Linked DNA regions of Zymomonas mobilis subsp. mobilis ATCC 10988. The protein of the gene in region 2 interacts with the protein of the main gene of each other region in a pairwise test. Links are inferred from orthologs where the notes say so. Each region holds a gene or a part of one and is shown on either strand. Other genes may lie near its edges.

What was found. The genes of interacting proteins can lie anywhere in the genome.
Region 1: the proteins of ftsZ (region 2) and ZMOB_RS04650 interact in binary tests that used the Escherichia coli proteins (3 or more experiments, as listed by UniProt). The link is inferred for Zymomonas mobilis subsp. mobilis ATCC 10988 from one-to-one orthologs.
Region 3: the proteins of ftsZ (region 2) and rlmN interact in binary tests that used the Escherichia coli proteins (3 or more experiments, as listed by UniProt). The link is inferred for Zymomonas mobilis subsp. mobilis ATCC 10988 from one-to-one orthologs.

Annotation. Positions count from the first base shown.
Region 1 is NC_017262.1:1,057,791-1,061,260, reverse strand. Bases 583-3,470 are described here. They hold ZMOB_RS04650 (rod shape-determining protein), read right to left. Parts: upstream 2,606-3,470; coding sequence 1,559-2,605; downstream 583-1,558. Other genes in these bases: mutL (DNA mismatch repair endonuclease MutL), read left to right, coding at 2,863-3,470; mreC (rod shape-determining protein MreC), read right to left, coding at 583-1,528. Outside these bases: ZMOB_RS04660 (hypothetical protein), read right to left, coding at 1-495; more of mreC, read right to left, coding at 509-582. UniProt on the Escherichia coli protein: Forms membrane-associated dynamic filaments that are essential for cell shape determination. Acts by regulating cell wall synthesis and cell elongation, and thus cell shape.
Region 2 is NC_017262.1:527,560-531,059, reverse strand. The notes cover bases 1-2,918. They hold ftsZ (cell division protein FtsZ), read left to right. Parts: upstream 1-713; coding sequence 714-2,123; downstream 2,124-2,918. Other genes in these bases: ZMOB_RS02370 (SPOR domain-containing protein), read left to right, coding at 2,199-2,918; ftsA (cell division protein FtsA), read left to right, coding at 1-497. Also shown: more of ZMOB_RS02370, read left to right, coding at 2,919-3,500. UniProt on the Escherichia coli protein: Essential cell division protein that forms a contractile ring structure (Z ring) at the future cell division site. The regulation of the ring assembly controls the timing and the location of cell division.
Region 3 is NC_017262.1:323,010-326,556, forward strand. Bases 583-3,547 are described here. They hold rlmN (dual-specificity RNA methyltransferase RlmN), read right to left. Parts: upstream 2,671-3,547; coding sequence 1,495-2,670; downstream 583-1,494. Other genes in these bases: ZMOB_RS01470 (SAM-dependent methyltransferase), read right to left, coding at 583-1,439; ZMOB_RS01480 (ABC transporter permease), read right to left, coding at 2,830-3,547. In the rest of the region: ZMOB_RS01465 (EF-hand domain-containing protein), read left to right, coding at 1-71; more of ZMOB_RS01470, read right to left, coding at 192-582.

The DNA of each region.
Region 1 (3,470 bases), 530 kb from region 2 along the record:
CAGCAAGATAGAGACGAGAATCCTTGGCATATCGGCCACAAGCGCGATAGCGAAATGCCCTTTAAAACCGCAAGACATACATAAAGCCAGCAAGCTAGAAGAAAAAACAGCCACCGCTGCCAAAATCCAGTCCTGCCAATAATTCCGCCATACCAACCGATTATCGACAATATCCATCATAAGAAAGCAAGCCGTCCATGTAATCATAGAAGTCGCTGGCGGCTGACCATTGATAATATCATTAGCCATGCCCAAAGGCAGCCCCATCCATGCTTGCCATAATTCAGGGCGTAACAATCGCCATCCCAAAGCCGTTAAAAATCCTAAAGAAGGCCAGAAGGATAATACCCCGACAAAAGGCTCGGTCTCCAAAAGGCTTGCCAACAAAACCATAATAATCGGGGTAATCTTGGCTTTTATTGGCAAAAATCCCAAATCCTGATCTTTGGCAATAATAGGCTTTACCGCAGGAGGCGTCACTGGTGTCAAAGCCATAACCGCTTTCCTTTCATCGGGATTTATTGGATACCGGTGATGCGCTGTTGCTGTTCACAGGGTTATCGGCGGCCTGCCCTGCCAAAGGTTGGGTGACAGCTCTCGCCGTTGGATTATTTTTGGCCGCTTTCTTGCGGGACAATTTTTGAGAAGGCATTTTATCCGCAAGGGAAGGTTCCGGCGGGGCATCAGGCTCAAATATTTTTTCAACCATAATATAATCCACCGAAGCCGGATTAACGACGGGCAAAGCAACCGCACCGTCATTATTCAAAGCCGTAACAAAAGCGACGGGAATATCAGGTGGATAGATTCCTCCAGTGCCGGAAGTCACCAAAAGATCACCTTTTTGGAAAGGTGATTGCCCTGCAATCAATGGCCGGACATCCAAAGGGCCATCACCCCGCCCCGCGGCCAAGGCAGCCACACCGGAACGGGCAATTTTGACGGGTAAAGTATTGGAAGGATCAATCAGCAACAGAATGCGCGCCGAAAAATGCCCCGTCGCTAAAACACGCCCAACCAAACCCTCAGCAGCCAAAACAGGCATACCACTTGTGACCCCTGAGGAAGAACCAATATCAATAATCGCCGTCCGACGATTACTCGTTGCCAAGGGGGAACCGATGATATGCCCGACAGCTATTTTTTCTGGCGTATGATCGACCAGATTTAACAAGCGTTTCAGCTTGCCATTATCCGCCTTCAAAAGCTGTAATTGCACAAGGTCAGATTGCCGATGCTCCAATTCTTTTTTCAAACGGATATTTTCACTACCCGCCTTGATATAGCCCGCAACATTATCCCGGCTATTATCTAACAGGGTGACAACCCCGTGGCCTAAACGCGGCCACGGGCTGGTGCAATCAGTGATAAAACCAATGACGCTATTGTAACTGGCGGGATAGAGATTGGCCAAGATCAACATGACCAAGGCCACAACAATCCCTCCGACAGCCACGACATAACTTGCAAATAAGCCTAGTTGCGCCCGCCTTGAAAAACCAAAATTACGTGAGCGCGGCGGTGCCATGCTTCAAAAGATCCTTTACCTGCTCAAAAATCAGGCTGTTTGCAGAACAGCTCTAAAGGTAGGATCTTCCAAAGCCCGTCCGGTTCCCATCGCCACACAGGTTAAAGGATCGTCGGCAATCGTTACCGGCAAAGAAGTTTCCTCGCGCAAAACCGTATCCAGACCGGATAACAAAGCGCCCCCACCTGTCAGGACAATACCCTGATCGACAATATCGGCGGCCAATTCCGGTGCCGTATTTTCCAAAGCCAGACGGACGCCTTCAACAATAGAGGCCACAGGTTCAGACAAAGCTTCAGCAATCATCGCCTGATTGATCTGAATTTCTTTTGGCACCCCGTTTACCAAATCGCGGCCTTTGATGCTGATCGTCATCCCGATGCCATCATCTGGCATTCTTGCCGTGCCCATTTCCTTTTTGATGCGCTCGGCTGTCGCTTCACCGATCAAAAGGTTAAAATTCCGGCGGACATAGGAACCGATTGCCTCATCCATTTTGTCACCACCGACACGGACAGAGGTGGTATAGGCCAGACCCCGCAAAGACAGAACCGCCACTTCGGTGGTGCCGCCGCCAATATCAACGACCATCGAACCGATAGGCTCAGTTACTGGCATTTCAGCCCCGATAGCCGCTGCCATTGGTTCGTCAATCAGAAAGACCTGACTGGCACCCGCATTAGAAGCCGCATCGCGAATAGCGCGTCTTTCAACCGATGTAGAACCGGACGGGACACAAACCACAATTTCAGGAAAACGCCAAGGCCGTGCTTTACCGCCATGCACTTTCTGGATAAAATGCTTTATCATCTGTTCGGCAACGTCAATATCAGCGATCACGCCATCACGCATAGGACGGATAGCCTGAATACTATCCGGCGTTTTGCCCATCATCAGCTTGGCATCATTCCCGACGGCGCGCACCCGTTTGACGCCATTCAGGGTTTCGATTGCCACAACCGAGGGTTCATTCAATACAATGCCACGGCCGCGAAGATAAACGACGGTGTTCGCCGTGCCGAGGTCAATCGCCATGTCATGCGACATAAATTTAAACAGGCGGGTAAAAAGAGACATTCAAGCATCCGTCCGCTAACAAGGGGCTTTAGGAAAGAAGCCAGAAAAGCTATAAACTTTCCCGACCAAAAAGAAACCGGTATATTACGCATATACCGATATTAAAGGGATAGATCAGGACTATTAATTTATCGACCCTATATCGATCCTGAACATCCTATACTATGACTTTAAAAGGTTAAAAAAAAGCCATTTTCCGGTTTTATATGAATATTGAACCGGAAAGCCAGAGAACCGCTTGGGGCAGGGTTAGAAATATGTCAATACGCCGTCTGCCAGAAGACGTCATAAATCGTATCGCTGCGGGCGAAGTTGTCGAAAGACCGGCCAGTGCTTTAAAAGAACTGGTTGAAAATGCCATTGATGCCCAATCAACCCGCATCCTTATTCGCTTGCTAAAAGGCGGCTTAGACGGGATTGAAGTCATTGATAACGGCATCGGTATTCCTGCGGACGAAATGCGGCTGGCCTTGGAACGCCATGCGACTTCGAAACTCCCTGATAATGATGCCATCGAAGCCGTCACTACCTTGGGTTTTCGTGGCGAAGCGCTCCCTTCAATCGCCAGCGTTGCCCGCCTGACATTGGAAAGCCGAACAGCCGACAGCGATAGTGGCTGGAAAATTATCGTCGATAATGGACATTTCGAGAAGGAAGGCATCGCTCCCCTGCCCAAAGGGACAAGAATAAAGGTTGATTCCCTTTTCGCCCGTATTCCAGCCCGTCGGAAATTCATGCGCAGCGCCAAAAGCGAATATATGGCCTGCCATGATGTCGTCAGACGGCTGGCAATGACACGCCCCGATATTGCTTTTTCGCTGGAACATGATGGCAGACGTATTTTTTCTTTAAATGGCGGTGAAAG
Region 2 (3,500 bases):
GATTGAAATGTTTTTATGGATCGGCGCAGAGTTCACCTCGCGATAATCATGAGATGATAGATGTGGCGCCGATTGCCAATGACGAGGATGTAATTGATCCACAACGGATAAGTCGGGCGCAGCTGATCGGTGTTATTCGGAAGCGTTTGGATCATTGGATGGATCATATCGCCGATGCCCTGAAATCTTTGGGCTATAATGGCCCCGTCGGACGTCAGGTGGTGTTAACAGGAGGGGGTGCAGAATTGAAAGGTATTGCCGATTATGCCCAAGGTGTCTTGGGTCGTTCGGTTAGAATAGGGCGGCCGCACGGCCTTGTTGGGCTTCCAGATGCCCATAGTGGCCCGGCTTTTGCGACTTTGACGGGGCTTGTTCTTCATGCTGCGTCGGAACCCTTTGATCTTAGACCGCTCTCTTATAATAATAGAATGGGCAGTCAAAAATCTTTTATGGGATCTTTTAAACGTCTTTTTCAGATGTTTCGTCGCGAATATTAAAAATATATTCAAAATTAAGATTTTATTGCACATTTTTACGTGCTTTTAGTAATGGCTTCAGGCAATATAAGATTTAGTCACTAGGTAACAGGGTGAATAGCTTTGTTTGGTCAGATCCGGTAATCTTTTCGACAAAGAGTAACTTGTTAAATCCGATTTTATAGCATTGTAGCCTAGGATAAGCCTGACAAAATGTATTTGGGACGGAGAGCGTAAATGACCATCGAATTCATGCAACCCAGTGATAGCAGCGAAGTAAGTGAGCTGCCCCGGATTAGCGTGATTGGTGTCGGCGGCGGCGGCGGAAATGCTGTTGCCAATATGATTGCATCAGGTGTGCAGGGTGTCGATTTTATTGTAGCCAATACAGATGCCCAGGCCTTAAATATCTCTCCGGCAGAACAGCGGATTCAGCTTGGCCCGACGACGACGCAGGGCTTGGGGGCAGGATCGAGACCGGAAGTCGGTAAAGCGGCCGCAGAAGAAACGATCGAGCAGATTCAGGAAGCCTTGGAAGGCGCAAGAATGTGCTTTATCGCCGCTGGGATGGGGGGTGGCACCGGCACGGGTGCAGCACCGGTCATCGCAAAAGTAGCGCGTGATCGTGGTATTCTGACAGTCGGTGTTGTGACCAAACCGTTCAACTTTGAAGGTAAAAGACGGGCGCGGTCAGCTGAAAGCGGTATTGAAGAACTGCAAAAGCATGTCGATACGCTGATTGTTATTCCAAACCAGAATTTGTTTTTGATCGCCAATCCGAACACGACCTTTAAGCAGGCCTTCCAGATGGCGGATGAGGTTTTGCAGCAGGGTGTTCGCGGTATTACCGATTTGATGGTTTGCCCCGGTCTTATCAATCTTGATTTTGCTGATATCCGTTCTGTCATGAGCGAAATGGGTAAAGCGATGATGGGTACCGGTGAGGCTTCCGGTGATAATCGGGCTATTGAAGCCGCGGAAAGAGCCATTGCCAATCCGTTGTTGGATGGTGTGTCTATGAATGGCGCACGAGGCGTAATCGTTTCTATTATCGGTGGTGAAGATATCACCTTGATGGAAGTCGATGAAGCCGCCAATCATATTCGTGAATTGGTCGATGATGATGCTAATATCATCTTTGGTTCAGCCTTTAACGAAGACCTTGATGGTCGTATCCGCGTTTCTGTTGTGGCAACCGGTATCGATTCGAGCAAAAAAGAAGGCGAAGAAGAAAAATCTTCTTATAATCCGACTAGCTCGGCTTCCGGTTATACCGCTGTTTCCTCTCAGTCGATGTCTTCGGTATCCCAGTCCACCGTTGTACCTGCCCCAAAGGCAGTGGCACCGCAGCCCCAGCCGCCTGTTGAAGATGAGCTGGTTCTTGGACAAGAGGCCGTTAAACCGGTCGAAAAAAAAGATAATTTAAAAGCAGCTTCTCCGTCCGTCGATGACAGCGATTTTAACCAGAATTCTAACGCTGGTTGGAATAGCGAGCCGACCCGTCCGGCTCCGAGACTGGCAAGAGAAGGCAGCACCTTATTTGAACGGATGTCTAACATTGCCCGTGGAGCTGATCGCAAAGACAGCACTGAAAACCGTGGCCGTGTCGATATCCCTCAATTCTTGAATCGTCAGGGTAATTCCTAAAATTTCGGGTCTTTGTTAGACTCAAAAAAAAGAAACAGGTCGTTCTCATTCGGTGAGCGGCCTGTTTTTTTATCTGTGGCATCCTACGGCATCAATTTAGCTTCATTTCTGACCGCTAAAATATATTTAATCCGATCTTCTGCCTTTTTTGTCGTTTTATGCTTGCGTTCGCAAAGACAGTTAGCTTTTTACGTTACTATGGCTATCGAGATAAAAGATTCTAAGAATGGCGGTTTTGGGAAGCAGCCCGTTCCGTCCGAATTTATCGGCACCCGCATATCGGCAAAAGCCCAAAAGACATCCTATGGTAAGATACGATATATCGTTAAATCTACTTGGGTATCTTTTCTGGTTTTGACAGGCATCCCTTGCTATTCTGTTCCTTTACAGGCGCAAATAGCCGAGAATGAGACGGGTAGCGATAAGGCAGATTTGACTGTTTATCTGCGCCGTTTGGCGGCGCAACCTCATGATACCAATGCCCTGATTGGAGCAGGACTGGCTTCTTATCGGGCGGGTGACCTTCACGCTGCTTATGGTTTTTTGTCCCGTGCCGAGACATTGGCTCCCCATGATGGGAAAGTAAAAGCTACCTTAGGATCGATTTTTATCCAGCAGGAAAAACCGCAGCAGGCCTTAAAATATTTTCATGAGGCAGTCTCGAATGGTATTCCAGCAGCCATTGTCGCGAGTGATAGCGGATTGGCTTATGATTTATTGGGCAATAAAGCCAAAGCCGAAGCAGCCTATACGATGGCTTTATCCTCTCATCCTGATGATGAGACGGAAAGGCGATTTGCCCTTTCTCAAGCCATTGCCGGACATGCTAGTAATGCCCTCGCTTTGATTGATCGCCAGCTAAGACAACAAAATCGGGCTGCATGGCGCACGCGTGCTTTGATATTAGCGTTAACCGGCGATGTCGCTGGAGCTAATGCTATTATCAAATCAACGATGCCTGCCGGTTCTGCCGAGGCAATGGCGTCATTTTTAAGCCGTTTACCCCATCTGTCAGCTCAAGAAAAAGCGGCAGCCGTGCATTTCGGGGATATGAAAGTTAAAGGCAGCAGCTCGCAATCGCTTTGGGCTGAAAATGACAAATCGGGCCCTGCTGATACCAAAGAGCCTGTTTCAGATTTTAATATTGATAGCATTCCGGCAACGCCTGAAGATTACGTCACATCAGAAAAACCCATGCCACTGGCTCCGCAGGCACCGCGCCCAGAAGTCGGTGAAGATCCGATTCGGCCTTTGACAGTCAAAGACGATGATAGAGAGCCACCAACGCCCAAAGTTCTTTTAAAATCGAGAAGAGGCAATGTTGGCGAAAAGGCAAATCCTGTAGCTGTAACGGTTTCGCCTCCTGTTGTTCCGGCT
Region 3 (3,547 bases), 200 kb from region 2 along the record:
CGGAAGAACGGAAAGCCGCCTTTGAGAAATGGAAACAGACCCATCCATTTCCTAAACCTTCTTCCAAATAACCCTACCCTCCCTTGAAAAAAGCCTCCTGTTTTCGGACAGGAGGCTTTTTATTATCTCAAAATGATGGGCTTCTTTGCTCATGCCTTTGGTCTAGCTCAAAAAGCTCTCTTTAAAGCGCTTTATTCGGGGCTAGAGAGGTTTTTTGCCTGTTCTCTTAACAAGGCCTCACTCTCAAACATATAATCCCGTGTAAGAGGCAGACTATCTCGCTTGCGAATATATTGAAGCTGGTAATTACACATCTGGCCGTATTGGAAGGCCGCAGAAGCACCTGCGAGATAGAAAGTCCACATCCGATAAAAACGGACATCATAGAGTTTGATAATCTCAGCACGGGCAGCCAAAACATTTTTATACCACTGATTCAGGGTATACATGTAATGCAGCCTTAAATTCTCGACATCGGAAAGGATAAGGCCGCTCTGCTCGCTGGCAGACACAATTTCCGATAAAGCCGGACAATATCCACCGGGGAAAATATATTTATTTGTCCATGGATCGGTGGTGCCGGGCAATCCCAGCCGTCCAATCGTATGCAACAACAATACACCATCATCGGTCAGAAGATCGCGACAATGATTGAAGAAATTTTTGTAGTAAGGCGGGCCCACATGCTCAAACATGCCGACCGAAACAATACGATCAAAACGGCCTTTGACTTCGCGATAATCAATGAGCTGAAATTTTACCCGATCATCAAGACCCGCTTCTTTGGCGCGTTTACGGGCAATTTTTAATTGTTCTTCGGATAAGGTCACGCCCAAAACTTCGACATCGGCGATTTGACCAAGGAAGAGCGCCATACCGCCCCATCCACAACCGATATCCAATATTCTCTGCCCCGATTTCAGATCCAGCTTGGATGCGATGTGAATCTTTTTATCAAGCTGCGCCTGATCCAGACTGTTATGAATATCGGTAAAATAACCGCAGCTATATTGTCGATCCTTGTCAAGAAAAAGATCATATAAACGGCCATCCAGATCATAATGATGGGCGACATTTTGTTTGGATCGTTTTTCCCAATTCAACCGCTGGAAACGATTGGTCAGATGCTGGATGGTGCGGGGGATAATGCCGCCTTCCAGCATATTGGCATTATCCCTGACAGTATTCTTAAGGATAAGGCGGATAAGCCCCATGATGTCTTCATCATCAACGGACATTCGGCCATCCATATAGGCCTCACCCGATCCCATATAAGGATGGATCGCCACGAAATCAGGGGCTTCCGGATCATGGAAGCGCACCGTCACGGGGGCTTCGCCTTCTGACACACCGTAAGAATGACGATGGCCATTTGATTCAACAATGATCAATTGTCCTTGTCGAACCAGCTTTTTCAAGAATCTATCAAGTAGCCACATGGTCAGAGTTTACATGCTTTAACTTGATAGAAAAAGGCAGAAATACCCCAAGCCGCTATGACAATGTTATCATTGAATCCCGCTTGGATTGTCTTTCTGCCGCTGATTTTAACTGACCACAAGCGGCCATGATATCCTGACCTCTTGTCCGGCGGACGGGGGCTGAAATACCAGCGTTAAAGACAATCTCGGAAAAACGGGCAATCCGCTCCGGTGTTGAACATTCATAAGGTGAATTTGGCCAAGGATTAAAAGGAATCAGATTCACTTTTGCGGGTAAACGGTAATATTGTAATAACCGAACAAGCTCATGCGCATCTTCTTCGCTGTCATTCTTATCTTTTAACATCACATATTCAAAAGTGATCCGGCGGGCATTATTGACCCCGGGATAGGCGGCACAAGCAGCCAGTAATTCGTCGATTCCGTATTTTTTGTTAATCGGAACGATTTCATCGCGAACGGCTTTGGTAACCGCATGAAGGGATACGGCAAGGTTAACACCAATTTCCTCCCCTGCCCGTGCCATCATCGGCACCACGCCCGAAGTAGAAAGGGTGATCCGGCGGCGTGACAAAGCGATACCGTCACCATCCATAACCAATTTCAAGGCATCGCGAACATTATCAAAGTTATAAAGCGGCTCGCCCATGCCCATCATCACGACATTGGTTAACAGCCGACCTTCCGGCTTAGACGGCCATTCATCAAGGCTGTCACGGGCAAGCATGATCTGACCCACAATTTCACCAACAGTCAGATTTCGCACCAAACGCATCGTGCCAGTATTGCAAAAACGACAATTCAGGGTGCAACCGATCTGACTGGAAATGCACAAAGTGCCGCGGTCAGCATCAGGAATAAAGACCATTTCATAATCATAGCCGTCATCAGTCTTTAACAGCCATTTACGGGTGCCATCGGTCGATATCTGCATAGTAACGACTTCGGGACGCGAAATGGCAAAATGTTCGGCCAGCCAAGGGCGCATGGTCTTGGCAATATCGGTCATACCATCAAAAGCAACCGCACCACGATTATACATCCAATGCCATAGCTGTTTGGTGCGTAATTTTGCCTGTTTTTCGTCCAATCCCTTGGATTTTAACGCCGCGCGTATGTCTTCACGGGACAAGCCTAAAAGGTCAATGCGACCATCCTTTCGGATAGCAATAGGCTTCTGGGAATCAGTCTTGGTTTCTGTCAGGCTATCGGCAACTACAGAAGTCATAAATATGCAAACTCACAAACAAGGCAAAAGCCGTTAAGGGCATCAAAAACAAAATGGCGGATGTAAAAATTAAGCCGCTTTTCCCCGTTATTATCCGAAAAAGCGGCTTTTTTCTACTGGCCAGATTCTGGCTATCCATGCGACCATAAAATTGAATATCTAATGGATATCACGCTGTTTCAAAACAACCGTCACCGCAGCCGAGGCGACCAGAAAAAGAATAAACGCAAAAGCAAGAAAACTACCTTGAGAAACGGGGAATATTTTTTCTCCCATCTTAAGGTCTAAGGTATCATGCACAAAACGAAGACCATAATCCCAAGGATATAAAAGCCAGCCTTTATCTTGGAAATAACTGCTCACGGGAAGACTGGCAAGACTACAGATATTCCCGAAAATAACCGGAAATCGGGTATTGGTCAGAAACCAGCTCAAGGCATGCTGAATCAAAAGCACGGGAAGCATCACAAAAGGCAATAGGAAGAAAGACTTCACCAGAGCCATGTCAAAGCCATAGCCTGTCATAGAACTATGAGAGCTAACCAGAAACGCCAAACTATAGACCAAAATCATCATGATATTGGCGAAAAACAGTAATCCCCATTCAAGAGACAGTTTTGCAAAAAACAGATGATAAGGCCGTAACGGCAAGGTCAGCATCATCCGCCAACTATTATTGCTATGCTCTATCCCGTTAAGACGGGCCGCTAAAACCGCAATAAAAAAGGAGAAAGCAAAACAACTCCAAAAGAAAAGGATTGTCTGCCAAACTTCCTGCCACGCGGCTATATCCAGAAAAATACCGTCATGATGACCGGCAAACCATCCGATAAAGGCCGTCACCAAAGCAGGCGATAGCATCAATAACAACAAGCGA